Regions from separate parts of the Streptomyces sp. NPDC002889 genome, predicted to be linked through region 2. Evidence: riboswitches for the same ligand, from Rfam matches in the RefSeq annotation. Region 2 holds a riboswitch; each other region holds the start of a gene.
The links. Region 2 has a riboswitch for thiamine pyrophosphate ahead of thiC (phosphomethylpyrimidine synthase ThiC). Riboswitches for the same ligand answer to the same signal wherever they lie in the genome.
Positions count from the first base shown of each region.

Region 1: another riboswitch for thiamine pyrophosphate. It lies ahead of thiO (glycine oxidase ThiO); the one in region 2 lies ahead of thiC (phosphomethylpyrimidine synthase ThiC).
Region 3: another riboswitch for thiamine pyrophosphate. It lies ahead of ACFYWI_RS02365 (thiamine ABC transporter substrate binding subunit); the one in region 2 lies ahead of thiC (phosphomethylpyrimidine synthase ThiC).

Region 1 covers NZ_JBIAPT010000003.1:338,605-343,473, forward strand. The annotation lists gene metF (methylenetetrahydrofolate reductase [NAD(P)H]) at 1-574, opposite strand, end outside; gene thiE (thiamine phosphate synthase) at 615-1,325, opposite strand; gene ACFYWI_RS06530 (Rv2175c family DNA-binding protein) at 1,399-1,764, opposite strand; gene ACFYWI_RS06535 (NAD(P)/FAD-dependent oxidoreductase) at 1,809-3,044, opposite strand; gene ACFYWI_RS06540 (hypothetical protein) at 3,073-3,426, opposite strand; TPP riboswitch at 3,478-3,590, shown strand; gene thiO (glycine oxidase ThiO) at 3,588-4,745, shown strand; gene thiS (sulfur carrier protein ThiS) at 4,742-4,869, shown strand, end outside.
Region 2 covers NZ_JBIAPT010000008.1:51,482-56,350, reverse strand. The annotation lists gene ACFYWI_RS13675 (IclR family transcriptional regulator) at 197-964, shown strand; gene ACFYWI_RS13670 (SsgA family sporulation/cell division regulator) at 1,095-1,529, shown strand; gene ACFYWI_RS13665 (YibE/F family protein) at 1,558-2,907, opposite strand; TPP riboswitch at 2,979-3,092, shown strand; gene thiC (phosphomethylpyrimidine synthase ThiC) at 3,085-4,869, shown strand, end outside.
Region 3 covers NZ_JBIAPT010000001.1:518,259-523,127, reverse strand. The annotation lists gene ACFYWI_RS02370 (ABC transporter permease) at 1-875, opposite strand, end outside; gene ACFYWI_RS02365 (thiamine ABC transporter substrate binding subunit) at 914-2,011, opposite strand; TPP riboswitch at 2,007-2,113, opposite strand; gene rlmN (23S rRNA (adenine(2503)-C(2))-methyltransferase RlmN) at 2,184-3,290, opposite strand; gene ACFYWI_RS02355 (DUF6233 domain-containing protein) at 3,483-3,893, shown strand; gene ACFYWI_RS02350 (hypothetical protein) at 3,920-4,126, shown strand; gene ACFYWI_RS02345 (tetratricopeptide repeat protein) at 4,542-4,869, opposite strand, start outside.

The sequences.
Region 1 (4,869 bases), on a different contig from region 2:
GGGTGATCGCGTAGTCGGCGCCGGCCCGGCACTTGTCCACGAAGTGCCGGATGTCCTCGTCCCAGTCGCTCGAGCGCGGGTGCATCTCGGGGAATGCGGCGACGCCCACGCAGAAGTCGCCGGACTCCTTGATCAGCCGGACCAGTTCGGCGGCGTACCGAACGCCGTCGGGGTGCTTGACCCACTCGCCCCTCGGGTCGCCGGGCGGGTCGCCCCGGACGGCGAGGATGTTGCGGATCCCGGCGTCGGCGTACTGGCCGATCATGTTGCGCAGCTCGGCGATGGAGTGGTTCACCGCGGTGAGGTGTGCGACCGGGGTGAGGGTGGTGTCCGCGGCGATCTGCTCGGTCGCCTTGACCGTGCCGGCCCTGGTGGAGCCGCCGGCCCCGTAGGTCACGGAGACGAAGTTCGGAGCCACCGCCTCGACCCTGCGCAGCGCGTTCCACAGGTTCCGCTCGCCCTTTTCCGTTTTGGGCGCCCAGAACTCGAACGAGTAGGAAGTTTTGCCGGTCGCGAGCAGCTCGCGCACGGTGAGTGCGCGATCCGTCCTGGTCGAAGCTGTTCCGAGGGCCATACCGGCAGGTTAGCCACGGCTCGCGGGTCACCCAACAGAATCAGGGAAATATGCCGGTTTTGTCCGACTCCTGTCCACCCATCGGACACTCCGTGGACAGGTGCACGCTCCGGGACCTGATCCGCTCGGCGAGATCCGCCGTCGCCGCGGCCGGATCCTCCGCCTCGGTGATCGCTCGTACGACCACGATCCTGCGCGCCCCCGCGTCCATCACCTCGTCGAGGTTGACCGCGTCGATCCCGCCGATGGCGAACCAGGGGCGGTCGCCGTGCAACGCCGCCGCGTACCGCACCAGACCGAGACCAGGGGCATACCGGCCGGGCTTGGTCGGGGTGGGCCAGCAGGGGCCGGTGCAGAAGTAGTCCACGCCGGGCTCGGCCGCGGCCGCGTCCACCTCGGACTCGGCGTGCGTGGAACGGCCTATGAGCACCTCGTCGCCGAGGATCGCCCGTGCGGCCCGGACGGGGAGATCGCCCTGTCCGAGGTGCAGCACCTGCGAGCCGATGGCGTGCGCGACGTCGGCGCGGTCGTTCACCGCGAGGAGCTTGCCGTGCCGGCGGCAGGCGTCGGCGAACACCCGCAGGTGCTCCAGTTCCTCGCCCGCTTCCATGCCCTTGTCGCGCAGCTGCACGATGTCCACGCCGCTCGACAGCACCGCGTCCAGGAAGGCGGGAAGGTCGCCCTGGCGCTTGCGCGCGTCCGTGCACAGATACAGCCGGGCGTCGGACAGCAGTGCGCGTGCGGCGGACATGAGCAGTTCCCCCATGGATGTGCGGTGTGCGGACCGGAACGGCCGGTCCGCACACCGTTGTGTGCGGATCGGATCAGACGGCGAGCGCCTGGGCCCGGCGCTTCACCTCCGTGCCGCGATTCTCCCCGAGTGCCTGGGCGGGTGTGCCCGGCAGGGTCGGGTCCGGAGTGAAAAGCCACTCCAGCATCTCTTCGTCGGAGAAGCCGTCGTCCCTCAGCAGGGTCAGGGTCCCGGACAGACCCTTGACGACCTTCGTGCCGTCGATGAAGGCGGCCGGCACCTGCAGTGCCCGGTTCTCACCACGGCGCACGGCGATCAGCTGGCCCTCCTTGACCAACTGCCGCACGCGCGTCACCTCGACATCGAGCATTTCCGCGATGTCCGGCAGGTAGAGCCAGGCGGGGACGAGGGCATCGATCTTTGCGTCAATCTCGGTCACAGGGACAAGCCTGCCATCCGCGACGGACAGTCGGTACCCGGACGCTATCCGGCTGCCGCCTTCAGAGGTACGGACGGGTCGGCGGCCCGCTCCGGATCGAGGCGCGCGCCGGACTGGATGAGCTTGCGTCCCTGCGCGAGATCCCGGGCCCTGCCGACGGCGAGCAGCGCGACCAGCGCACCGTCGCGCAGCCACAGCACCGACCAGGTGTCCTGGACCGGGTCGCCGCGCCACAGCAGCGTGTCGGCCGCGGCGTGGTGGCCCGCGTACTGCACGAGGCGGCCGAACTGCTCGGACCAGAAGTACGGCACCGGGTCGTAGACCTCCGGCTCGCCGCCCAGTGCGTCGGCCATGACGTTGGCGGCGACCGTACGGGGGCCCTGGAGCGCGTTGTCCCAGTGGTGCACCAGCAGCCGCTCGCCGTAGCGGCCGGACGGGAAGGAGGCACAGTCCCCGACGGCGTACACATCGGGCACGGACGTGCGCAGAAACCGGTCGGCCTCGACCGCGCCGTCCGGGCCGAGTGCGATGCCCGAGTCCGCGAGCACGCCGGTGGCCGGGCGGGCGCCGATACCGACGACGACCGCGCCGGCCGGAATACGGTGCTTGTCGCTCAGCACGACCGAGCCCGGCTCGACCGCGGCCACGCGCGCGCCGGTGAGCAGTTCGACGCCGTACCCGGCGTACCACTCGGCCATCGGGGCGGCCACCTCCGCGGGCAACGCACCGGCCAGCGGCCGCTCGGCCGCTTCGAGGACGGTGACCTCGCAGCCTGCCTCATGGGCGGCGGTCGCGAACTCCGCGCCGATCCATCCGGCACCCACGACCACGATCCGGTGCTGCTCGGCGAGGACGGGACGCAGCCGGGCCGCGTCGTCGAGGGTGCGCAGCAGATGCACCCCGGGCACACCCTCGGTGCCGGGGAGAGTGATCGGCACCGCGCCCGTGGCCAGCACCAGGACGTCGTACGGAACCGGCCCGTCGGCCGTGTCCAGTTCGTGCGCCGCAGGGCGTACGCCGGTCACCTCCACGCCGAGGAGCAGCTCGACGTCGAGCGCCTCGAAGTCGATGTCGAAGGCCGAGCCCTCGGCCGTGCCGAGCAGGACCGCCTTGGAGAGCGGGGGCCTGTCGTAGGGCTGGTGGGGTTCGGCGCCGATGAGGGTGACCGGGCCGGTGAAGCCCGCCTCGCGCAGGGCCACCGCGGTCTGGACGCCTGCCATGCCCGCGCCGACGACCACCACGCGCCGTACGCCCTGGGCTGTCTGCTGCTGTTCGCTCACCCGGCAACCTTACGTACCTGACGATTCGTCAGGAAGGTTCTCGCGGCGGGACCTGCTCGACAGCACTCGTCCCGCTGCCCTCCTGCGACTCCCACTCCCACGACTCCTCGAGCCGGACCCGCCCGTCCGCCAGCTCGAGGACGGTCGAGACACAGTGCCCCGACGACGTTCCGCCATCGGTCTTCAGCTGCACATAACGGAAGTCCAGCCGGTCGCCCTCCCTGGTACCCACCAGGCGCCCGTGGACCACGTCACCGCCCTCGTACTCGGCCCAGATCCGGCCCTGTTCCTCGTGGTACGTGAACCGGGTCCGGGTGCCGACCTGGCCCGGGGACTGGCCCGCCACGGGTGCCAGCACGAGTCCGTCGAGCGACCTTGCCACAGCTGCGGCTCCCTTACTGCGCGTTGGGACGTGGCGTTAGGGTGGCCACCGTAAGGCACTCGCGGGAGTCCGGACGCACCGGGCTGAGAGGGAGGCTGGCCGGCCTCCGACCGTACGAACCTGATCCGGGTCATGCCGGCGAAGGGAGGGGCTGGACGCCCATGTCTCGTTCACCAGACGTCCTCGTCATCGGGGGCGGAATCATCGGCCTGGTCACGGCCTGGCGTGCGGCGCAGCGCGGGCTGCGCGTGACCGTCGCGGATCCCGATCCCGGCGGCGGAGCCGCACAGGTCGCGGCCGGCATGCTCGCCGCCGTCACCGAACTCCACTACGGAGAGCAGACCCTGCTCGCCCTCAATCTCGAATCCGCCCGCCGCTACCCCGCGTTCGTGGCCGAGCTCCAGGACGCCAGCGGCGAGCGGCTCGGCTACCGGGCCTGCGGCACACTCGCCGTCGCGCTCGACGCCGACGACCGCGCGCATCTGCGGGAACTGCACGCCCTGCAGCGCCGGTCGGGCCTGGAGTCGGAGTGGCTGACGGGCCGTGAATGCCGCCGTCTGGAGCCCATGCTCGCGCCCGGCGTACGCGGCGGCCTGCGGGTCGACGGCGACCACCAGGTCGACCCGCGGCGGCTGGCCGGCGCGCTGGTCGTGGCCTGCGAACGGGCCGGAGTGGAGCTGCGCCGCACCTGGGCGCAGCGGCTCGTCGTGGCGGGCGGAAGGGCCACGGGAGCGGTGCTCGCCGACGGCGGGGAGAGTGCCGCGGGCCAGGTGGTACTGGCCGGAGGCAGCCTGAGCGGCCGGCTCGACGGCGTACCCGACGAGGTGCTGCCACCGGTGCGGCCGGTGAAGGGCCAGGTGCTGCGGCTGACCGTGCCCCGCCCGTACGCACCGTTCCTGTCACGCACCGTGCGTGCCGTCGTGCGCGGCAGCCACGTCTACCTGGTGCCGCGCGAGAACGGCGAGCTGGTGGTCGGCGCGACCAGCGAGGAACTCGGCTGGGACATCACGGTCACCGCGGGCGGGGTGTACGAGCTGCTGCGCGACGCGCACGAACTGGTGCCGGGAATCACCGAGCTGCCGCTCACCGAGACACGTGCCGGGCTGCGCCCCGGTTCCCCCGACAACGCGCCGCTGCTGGGCCCCACCGCGCTGCCCGGGCTGCTGCTGGCCACCGGCCACCACCGCAACGGGGTGCTGCTCACGCCCGTGACCGGCGATGTGCTCTCCGCCGTCCTGGCGACCGGCGAACTGCCCGACGAGGCCCGCCCCTTCACCCCCCTCCGCTTCTCCGCCGTCCCCCAGGAGCAGGTCGCATGAACAGGTGCGTACTGAACATCCGCGTCAACGGCGAGACACGCGAGCTCGCCGCGGGCACCACCCTGGAGGCGCTGGTCACCACGCTGACGGCGGCCCCGTCCGGCATCGCCGCCGCCGTCAACGA
Region 2 (4,869 bases):
CCCTTGGGCCGATGCTGCCATTAGAGTGGCAAATCTTCGCCGCCCCTGGGGCAATTCCCCGGACGACAGCCGTCTGACCAGCACTTTCAGAGTTGCTGAGACTGAATTCCGGCTCGGTGCCCGAGTGTGCGGCGGCCGCGCGGGGGCGGCCCCCGCGGGCGGGCGGGATGCCCGTCACCACGCCTGGGGGTGACCTGTGGCCGGGTCTACGAACGCCGCTCCTACCCTGATCGGCTCGGTGCAGCGGGCGCTGAGACTGCTGGAGGCGGCGGGCGCCCATCCGGACGGAGCCCCCGCGAAGCAGCTCGCCCGCGCGGCCGGGATTCCGCTGCCCACCGCCTATCATCTGCTGCGCACCCTGACCCATGAGGACTATCTGCGCCGGGAGAAGGGCCTGTTCGCCCTCGGCGCGGCGGTCGGTCGGCTGGCCATCGGCGGCACGGTGCAGAATCGTCGCACCACCCTCGAGGACTTGCTGGCGCACTGGCGGGACACGATCGGCGTTCCGGTCTACTGCGCGGTCTACCGCGAGGACGAGATCGAACTCGTCGCGGTCGCCGACACCCCCCATGCCCCCGCCGTGACGGAGTGGGCCGACTTCCGGGAGACCGGTCATGCGCATGCGCTGGGGCAGTGCCTGCTGAGCCAGCTCGACGAGCGGGCCCGCCGTGATCATCTGGACCGTCATCCCGTGCAGCCCGTGACTCCGCACTCCGTGCGCGACCGGCGCACGCTGCTGGAACGGCTCTCCTGCGTCGGGCGCCCGGAGGTAGTGGTCGAGCGTCAGGAGTACGCGATCGGCACGGTGTGTGCGGCCATTCCCGTCACGGCCGGTTCGGCCGCGGCCACCGTGGCCATTTCGCTGCCCCTCCACCAGGAGGAACGGCTGCTCCCCGCGGTGGAACAACTACGCCATGGCGTCGGTGGACTTCTGGGGTCACTCGCGTTCTCTATCAGTATCTGAAAAATCACTCCTTGTGATCTGCTAGCGCTTCCACCACGCTTGCGTCAAGAGGGCCAACGGGGATCGTTCCTGGCCGTTTTCCTGCTTTGTCAGCACGGTTCATTCAGCTTCATCACCTGCGAGGTATGTGATGCGCGAGTCGGTCCAGGCCGAGGTCTTGATGAGTTTCCTTGTCTCCGAGGAGCTCTCCTTCCGGATCCCGGTGGAGCTCAACTACGAGATGGGGGACCCCTATGCGGTGCGGATGACGTTCCACCTGCCCGGTGATGCGCCGGTGACCTGGGCATTCGGGCGTGAATTGCTGCTCGACGGGATCAACCGGCCCAGCGGGGACGGCGATGTGCACATCGCGCCGGCCGAGCCCGAGGGCCTGTCCGACGTCAGGATCCGGCTCCGGGTCGGGAGCGACTCGGCGCTGTTCCGGGCGGGCGCGGCACCGCTCGTGGCGTTCCTGGACCGTACGGACAAGCTGGTTCCCCTCGGCCGGGAGCGCACGCTCAGCGACTTCGAGGACAGTCTGGAGGCGGAGCTCGGGCGCATCCTTGCCGAGGAGAGCGCCGGCTGACCCGAGCCGTACTCATGACCGCCCGCGGTTACTTCTTGCGCCGCCGGCCCCGGCCGCCGTGTCCCGGCGATCCGCCCAGCGCAGCGGGCGATCCGGTCTGCGCTGCCGCGGCTGCGGGCCGGTCGGCGGAAACCACCAGCGCCGCGAGCGCCGTGGTCACGGGGACGGAGGCGACCAGACCGATCGACCCCACCAGGGTCCGCACGATTTCCTGCGCGACCACCTCGCTGTTGGCCACGGTGCCCACGCTGGACTCTGCGATCGAGAAGAGCAGCAGCAAGGGCAACGCCGCGCCCGCATAGGCGAGTACGAGCGTGTTGACGACGGACGCGATGTGGTCGCGGCCGATGCGGATGCCCGCCCGGTAGAGAGCGCGCGAGCCCATGGCCGGATCGGCCTGATGGAGTTCCCAGACCGCAGACGTCTGGGTGACCGTCACATCGTCGAGCACACCGAGCGAGCCGATGATGATGCCGGCGAGCAGCAGACCGCTCATGTCGATGTCCGGATACAGGCCATGGATCAGGCCCGTGTAGTCGTCCGTGTTCCCGCTCAGGAACGCCCAGTCGATGAACAGCGATCCGAGCAGCCCGATCAGCAGCAGTGAGATGAGCGTGCCGATCACCGCGACCGAGGTGCGTGCGGTCAGCCCGTGGCACATGTAGAGCGCGATCAGCATGATGGCGCTGGCCCCGACGACCGCGACGATCAGCGGATTGGACCCCTGGAGGATCGCGGGCAGGATGAACAGGGTCAGCACGGCGAACGAGATGACGAGCGAGATCAGTGCCATCACGCCCCGCATCCGCCCCACCAGCACCACTGCCAGGGCGAAGATCCCGGCCAGCACCATCATCGGCAGCCCACGGTCGACGTCGGTCACCGAGTACTGGAGATCTGGCGGCGCATCGGGTGCGTAGGCCACCACCACTCCCTGGCCCTCGTGCAGTTGCCGCGGCGCGTCCGGCTGGACGATCTCGGTGAAGGTACGGCCCTTGTCCTTGCCGCTGGTGACCTCGACGGTGGCCTTGCCGCAACTGCCCTGCTGCGCCTCCACAGCCTTGCGTCCCTCGGGCGTCGAGGTGTCGCCGGTGGGTGGAACCTGGCCGACGTTCACGTCCTTGCAGTCGACCTGCTCGACCTTGACCACCTTGCCCTGCTCGGTCTGCCGGTCGAAGCCCACACCGGTGCGCTCATGACCCGGCACTCCGCCCGGCCACAGCACGACGAGGCCGACGAACACCGCTGTGGCGAACGGGATCAGTACCGCGGCGATGACCTTGCGAAGATGCTGCGAGACGGGCGCTGCGGGCCCGTGACTGTGCGTATGGCCAGGGGCGTGGCCCTGCGGCTCGGGGGTGTGCGGCGATGAGGTCACGGGCCGATCATCGCAAGAACGAGAGGGGCCCACTGTTCAGCACGCCAGATGTGACGCTAGCGTGGTGGGACCTTTGCACACGCGGGAGCTCGGAGCACCGGGCTGAGAGGGCGCTGACGAAGCTGCGCCGACCGCCGAACCTGTTACCGGGTAATGCCGGCGTAGGGAGTAGGTCTCATGACCGTATCGGACGCACGCACGCCTGCCTTGACGCAGATCGACGAGGCCGGGAAGTCCATCGGCTGGCACAAGGGATACGTCGAGGGCTCGCGCCCCGATCTCCTGGTGCCGGTGCGCACAGTGCACCTCACCAATGGCAAGGACGTGACGCTGTACGACACGTCCGGTCCGTACACCGATCCCGCCGTGGAGACCGATGTCCGCCGTGGGCTGTCGCCGGTGCGGGAGAACTGGATCATCGGCCGCGGTGACACCGAGGAGTACGCGGGCCGCCCGGTCCGCCCCGAGGACGACGGGATCAAGCACACTTCGCCGCGCGGAGGGCTGCGCAATCTCGACGCGGTCTTCCCGGGCCGTCCGCGTCAGCCGCGCAGGGGCCGCGACGGGCAGGCGGTGACGCAGCTCGCGTATGCGCGCCGGGGCGAGATCACGCCGGAGATGGAGTACGTCGCCATCCGCGAGAACGTCTCGCCCGAGGTGGTGCGTGAGGAGATCGCGGCAGGCCGGGCCGTCCTCCCGGCGAATGTGAACCATCCGGAGATCGAGCCGATGATCATCGGCAAGCGGTTCCTGGTGAAGGTCAACGCCAACATCGGCAACTCCGCGGTCACCTCCTCCATCGAGGAGGAGGTCGAGAAGATGACCTGGGCGACGCGTTGGGGCGCCGACACGGTGATGGACCTGTCCACCGGCCGCAACATCCACACCACGCGCGAGTGGGTGCTGCGCAACTCCCCCGTCCCGATCGGCACGGTGCCGCTCTACCAGGCCCTCGAGAAGGTCGACGGCAAGGCCGAGGAGCTGTCCTGGGAGATCTACAAGGACACTGTCATCGAGCAGGCGGAGCAGGGCGTCGACTACATGACGGTCCACGCGGGCGTGCTGCTGCGGTACGTCCCGCTGACCGCGCGCCGCAAGACAGGGATCGTCTCCCGCGGCGGCTCAATCATGGCGGCCTGGTGTCTGGCGCACCACAAGGAGTCGTTCCTGTACGAGAACTTCGAGGAGCTCTGCGAGATCCTCGCCTCGTACGACGTGACCTACTCCCTCGGTGACGGTCTGCGCCCCGGTTCTATCGCGGATGCCAACGACGAGGCGCAGTTCGCGGAACTGCGGACGCTGGGGGAGCTCAACTCGATCGCCAAGCGGTACAACGTGCAGACGATGATCGAGGGTCCGGGACATGTCCCGATGCACAAGATCAAGGAGAACATCGACCTTCAGCAGGAGATCTGCGAGGAGGCGCCCTTCTACACCCTGGGGCCCCTGACGACCGATGTGGCGCCCGCCTACGACCACATCACCTCAGGCATCGGTGCGGCGATGATCGCCTGGTGGGGCACCGCGATGCTCTGCTACGTCACGCCCAAGGAGCACCTGGGCCTGCCCAACCGGGACGATGTGAAGACCGGCGTCATCACGTACAAGATCGCGGCACATGCGGCGGACCTGGCCAAGGGGCACCCGGGGGCACAGGAGTGGGACGACGCGCTGTCGGACGCCCGGTTCGAGTTCCGGTGGGAGGACCAGTTCAATCTGGCACTCGACCCGGACACGGCACGGGAGTTCCACGACGAGACGCTGCCGGCCGAACCGGCGAAGACCGCGCACTTCTGCTCCATGTGCGGTCCGAAGTTCTGCTCGATGAAGATCAGTCGAAGCATCGCAGAGCAGTTCGGCGGTGACGACGGGGTGACCAGCCCTGACGACATCCACGCCGGGATGATGGCCAAGTCGGCCGAGTTCGCCGCACAGGGGAACCGGATCTACCTTCCTCTCGCC
Region 3 (4,869 bases), on a different contig from region 2:
GGCGCGATGAGCAGCAGGGCGATACCGGCGAGGACCGCGGCGAGCAGTGCCCACTGGCCCGCCCCGCGCGGCCGGCGCGCGGTCTGCGCCGGGTCCACCAGGCGCAGTGCGCTTTCCCGCCGCCGTACCGTCCGTGCGTGCACGGCGAGGATCATGCCGACCGCGGCGAACTGCACCAGAGTGAGCACGGCCGCCGTGCGCAGGTCCAGCAGGTGGGCCGTCTGACGGTAGATCTCCACCTCGAGGGTGGCGAAGGTGGGACCGCCGAGGATCTGCACCACACCGAACGAGGTGAAGGTGAACAGGAAGACCATCAGAGCGGCGGCTGCCACGGAAGGGCCCAGCGCCGGCAGCGTCACGCTGCGCCAGGCCGCGAAGCGTCCGGCGCCGAGCACCCGGGCGGCCTCCTCCTGGCGCGGGTCGAGCTGGGACCAGAGGCCGCCCACGGTCCGTACGACGACCGCATAGTTGAAGAAGACATGCGCGAGCAGGATCGCCCAGACAGTGGTGTCGAGGCGTACGCCCCAGAGTTCGTCGAGCAGCCCGCCGCGTCCGAGCAGCGCCAGGAACGCCGTACCGACGACGACCGTCGGCAACACGAACGGAACCGTGACCACGGCCCGCAGCACCCGCTTGCCGGGGAAGTCGAGACGGGCGAAGACATAGGCGCCGGGCAGTGCGATCAGCAGGGTGAGCGCGGTGGAGGCGAACGCCTGCCAGGTGGTGAACCACAGCACGCGCAGCAGTTCGGGGCGGCCGAGTACCTCGCCGATCCGCCCGAACTGCCATACCCCGTCGGCCTTCAGCCCGCGTCCGACGATCGCGGCGACGGGGTAGGCGAAGAAGAGTGCGAAGAACGCGACGGGCCCGGCCAGCAGAGCCAGCCGCGCCGCGTTCCCGCGTACGGTTCCGCTTACTTCAGGACGAGCGAGGACCACGACTGGACCCACTGCTCACGGTTCTTGGCGATCGTGTCGGGGGCGACGGTCGCCGGCTTGTCGACGACCACTCCGTGCTCGGTGAACAGGGCGGGCAGCTTCGCGTCCTTGACCACCGGGTTCACGAACATGTTGAGCGGCATGTCCTCCTGGAACCGCTTGCTGACCAGGAAGTCCAGCAGGGCCTTGCCGCCCGCCTCGTTCTTCGCACCCTTCAGCAGACCGGCGAACTCGATCTGGCGGAAGCAGGTGCCGGTCGCCACCCCGGTCGGTGCCTCGGCAGGCTTCGGGTCGGCGTAGAGCACCTCGACCGGCGGGCTGGAGGCGTACGAGACGACGAGCGGGCGCTCCGCCTTGGCCTTCTTGCCGCCGGCGGATCCGGAGAACTCCTCGTTGTACGCCTGCTCCCAGCCGTCGACGACCTTGACCCCGTTGCTCTCGAGCTTCTTCCAGTAGCTCTGCCAGCCGTCCTCTCCGTACGTGGCGACCGAGCCGAGCAGGAAGCCGAGGCCGGGCGACGAGGTGGCCGCGTTCTCGACGACGAGCAGGTTCTTGTAGGCCGGCTTGGCGAGGTCGTCGAACGTCCGCGGCGGCGCGAGCTTCTTGTCGGCGAAGTACTTCTTGTCGTAGTTCACGCAGATGTCGCCGGTGTCGACGGGGGTGACGCGGTGCTTGTCCTTGTCGAGCTGCACCTCGCCCGCGACCTGGTCCAGGCCCTTGGCCTCGTACGGCGTGAACAGGTCGTTGTCGAGCGCGCGCGACAGGAGGGTGTTGTCCACGCCGAAGAAGACGTCGCCCTGCGGGGAGCCCTTGGTGAGGATCTCCTTGTTGAGGGCCGCCCCCGCGTCCCCGCTCTTGAGCACCTTGACCGTGTAACCGGTCTGCTGGGTGAACTCCTTCAGTACGGCCTCCGAGGCCGCGAACGAGTCATGGCTGACCAGCGTCACGGTCTTGGACTTGCCCTCGCCGGCGTCCGACGAGTCCTTGGCCTCCCCGCCGCAGGCGGCGAGGCCGGCGACGCCAAGGGCACCGACGAGTGCGGTGCCGACGGCACGGCGAAGCTGGCTGTTCATGATGGTGCTGACTCCCTACGCCGGTATGACCCGGATCAGGTCCGAGGGTCTGCGGCCGCGTGCCGCACTCTCAGCGCTGTGTGCGCTCCCCTGTCGGAATGTTCATTGTTCATTTGTGCGAATGCACGGGCACACTATCAGCCATGGCCGACGGGCCCTCCCGACGCCCGGATCAGCGCTCGGACGCCGCCAGCTGTCCGCACGCCCCGTCGATCTCCTGGCCACGGGTGTCCCGGACGGTGACCGGCACGCCATGGGCCGCGATGGCCTCGACGAACGCCTTCTCGTCCTCGGGGCGCGACGCCGTCCACTTCGACCCCGGGGTCGGGTTGAGCGGAATCAGGTTCACATGGACCCGCTTGCCCTTGAGCAGACGGCCGAGCAGATCGCCGCGCCACGCCTGATCGTTGATGTCGCGGATCAGCGCGTACTCGATGGAGATCCGGCGGCCGGACTTGTCCGCGTACTCCCACGCGGCGTCGAGGACCTCGCGGACCTTCCAGCGGGTGTTGACCGGAACCAGGGTGTCACGCAGCTCGTCGTCGGGGGCGTGCAACGAGACGGCGAGGCGGCACTTGAAGCCCTCGTCGGCGAAGCGCAGCATGGCCGGGACCAGACCGACGGTGGAGACGGTGATCCCGCGCTGGGAGAGGCCGAGGCCGTCCGGCTCGGGGTCGGTGAGACGGCGGACGGCGCCGACGACCCGCTTGTAGTTGGCCAGCGGCTCGCCCATGCCCATGAAGACGATGTTGGACAGCCTGGCCGGACCGCCGGGCACCTCTCCGTCGCGCAGAGCGCGCATACCGTCGACGATCTGGTGCACGATCTCGGCGGTCGACAGATTGCGGTCGAGGCCCGCCTGTCCCGTCGCGCAGAACGGGCAGTTCATCCCGCAGCCCGCCTGGGAGGAGATGCACATCGTGACCCGGTCGGGATAGCGCATCAGCACGGACTCGACGAGGGTCCCGTCGTGCAGTCGCCACAGCGTCTTGCGGGTGGTGTCGGCGTCGCACGAGATGTGCCGTACGACGGCCATGAGGTCGGGAAGCAGCTCGCTGGCGAGCTTCTCGCGCGCGGCGGCGGGGATGTCGGTCCACTGGGCCGGGTCATGGGCGTATCGCGCGAAGTAGTGCTGCGAGAGCTGCTTGGCGCGGAACGGCTTCTCGCCGATCGCGGCCACGGCGTCCTTGCGCTCGGCTGGTGTGAGGTCGGCAAGGTGCCGCGGGGGCTTCTTGGCTCCGCGGGGGGCGACGAAAGTGAGTTCTCCGGGCTTCGGCATGGTCTTATCAGTGTCGCAGACGGAATCTCATGACCTGCGGGCCTTGACGCCCGGAGTGGGCATTGACAGTCGTTGGTGGTCACTGCCAGGCACCCTCGGACGGCCCACAGGCGGCCCAGCCCGGAGTGCGTTCTAGCTGGCCAGCAAGCCAAGGAGAAGCGCGAACGACACCGCTGGAGCCGTGGACCACGCATGGCGAACCTCTCCCCCGCGTGTGGTCTCTCTGCCGAACCAGGGCTTCCGGGATCTAGACTCGAACATGTGTCCGAACAAGTTCCTCGCCTGGAGCGCCTCCGCAGCGTCCGCCAGTGGCTCGCGTGGCAGCTGCGCCGCACTGACGAATCCATCGCAGAGCTCGAGCGTCAGGAGGCAGCCGCTGAGCGTGCGGCACGCACCCTGCCGCCGCGAGAGCCGGAGTGGAAGCTTTCGATGCTACGAGGAGGTGGCAAACCCAGCCCGGACGCGGTGCACACGAGCGACTGCGGCATGGCCGGCAACCCCACGAAGCGGCTGACCCGTGAGCAGGCGCTTAGCGCGCTTACACAGGACGGCATCACGGCGTGCCCGTACTGCCGGCCAGACACGGACCTCGGTGTGCTGTGAACCGGGAACCGTCGCAGCCTGAGGGCATGGGCCCAACACCGATCGTTGTGCACCGGGCGACTGTGAACGGCGGCCGGCGGGTGACGGTCCGCGGCCAGATAGTGGGCCTCGCCCACAGTGACGCCGACCTGATCGAGTTCCTGCGGCGAGCGGGCCTGGCGGACGCGTGGGAGGCACTGGACGATCCGCGATGGGTGGAGTGGCGGGGCGGTCGGCCGTACGACCTGGCTTAACCGGGAAGCGGCACCCCTCCCGACTGTGCCTCTTGTTGCGCAGGAACTTGTGCGGCCCCTGCCGCGCCTTGGAAGGCCCGCTCCGAAGCCCTCGCGGCCAGTAGCGGGAGGGTTGTCGGTGGTCGTTGTTGGTCGCTCCGGGCCACTGTTCGACGGCCCACAGACGGCCCGAGGGGCATGGAGACACGCGGCTCCGGATGGCGTGGCCGGACTGGCGAGCCACCCCGGTCGGGATGGCCTGGCCTGTCCTGCAGGTGCTGAGCCCCTGGGATCGATGTCCTGGCTGCGGACCCGAAACTTCAACTTCGGAATGGTGAGAGGCGCCTCAAGCGGGCGCGCAACGGTCTATCGGCCACAGCAGCTGTGGGGTGGCCGTGTTGGAGCGGTCCGTTCGATCAGGAGTGGCGGTGCCGGCTCATAGTTCCCGCTGGCGCCTGCGGCAGTAGTCGGCCGCTGGACCTGCTCCGATCTCCTCGTACAGCGCGGCTGCCTCGCCGAACATCCTCCGCGCGCTATCTGCATCGCCCCGCAGCCGGGCGATGTTGGCCAGGCTGTCCAGGGCGTCGGCCTGGCCGTGCCGGGCACCGATGCTGCGGTAGAGAGCCAGTGCATCGGCGGCGTGCTGCTGGGCTGTCTCCAGATCGCCCCGCAGCCGGACGATGTCGGCCAGGCCATCCAGGGCGTTGGCCTGGCCGTGCCGGTCACCGATGCTGCGGTAGAGGGCTTGGGCGTCGGTGGCGTGC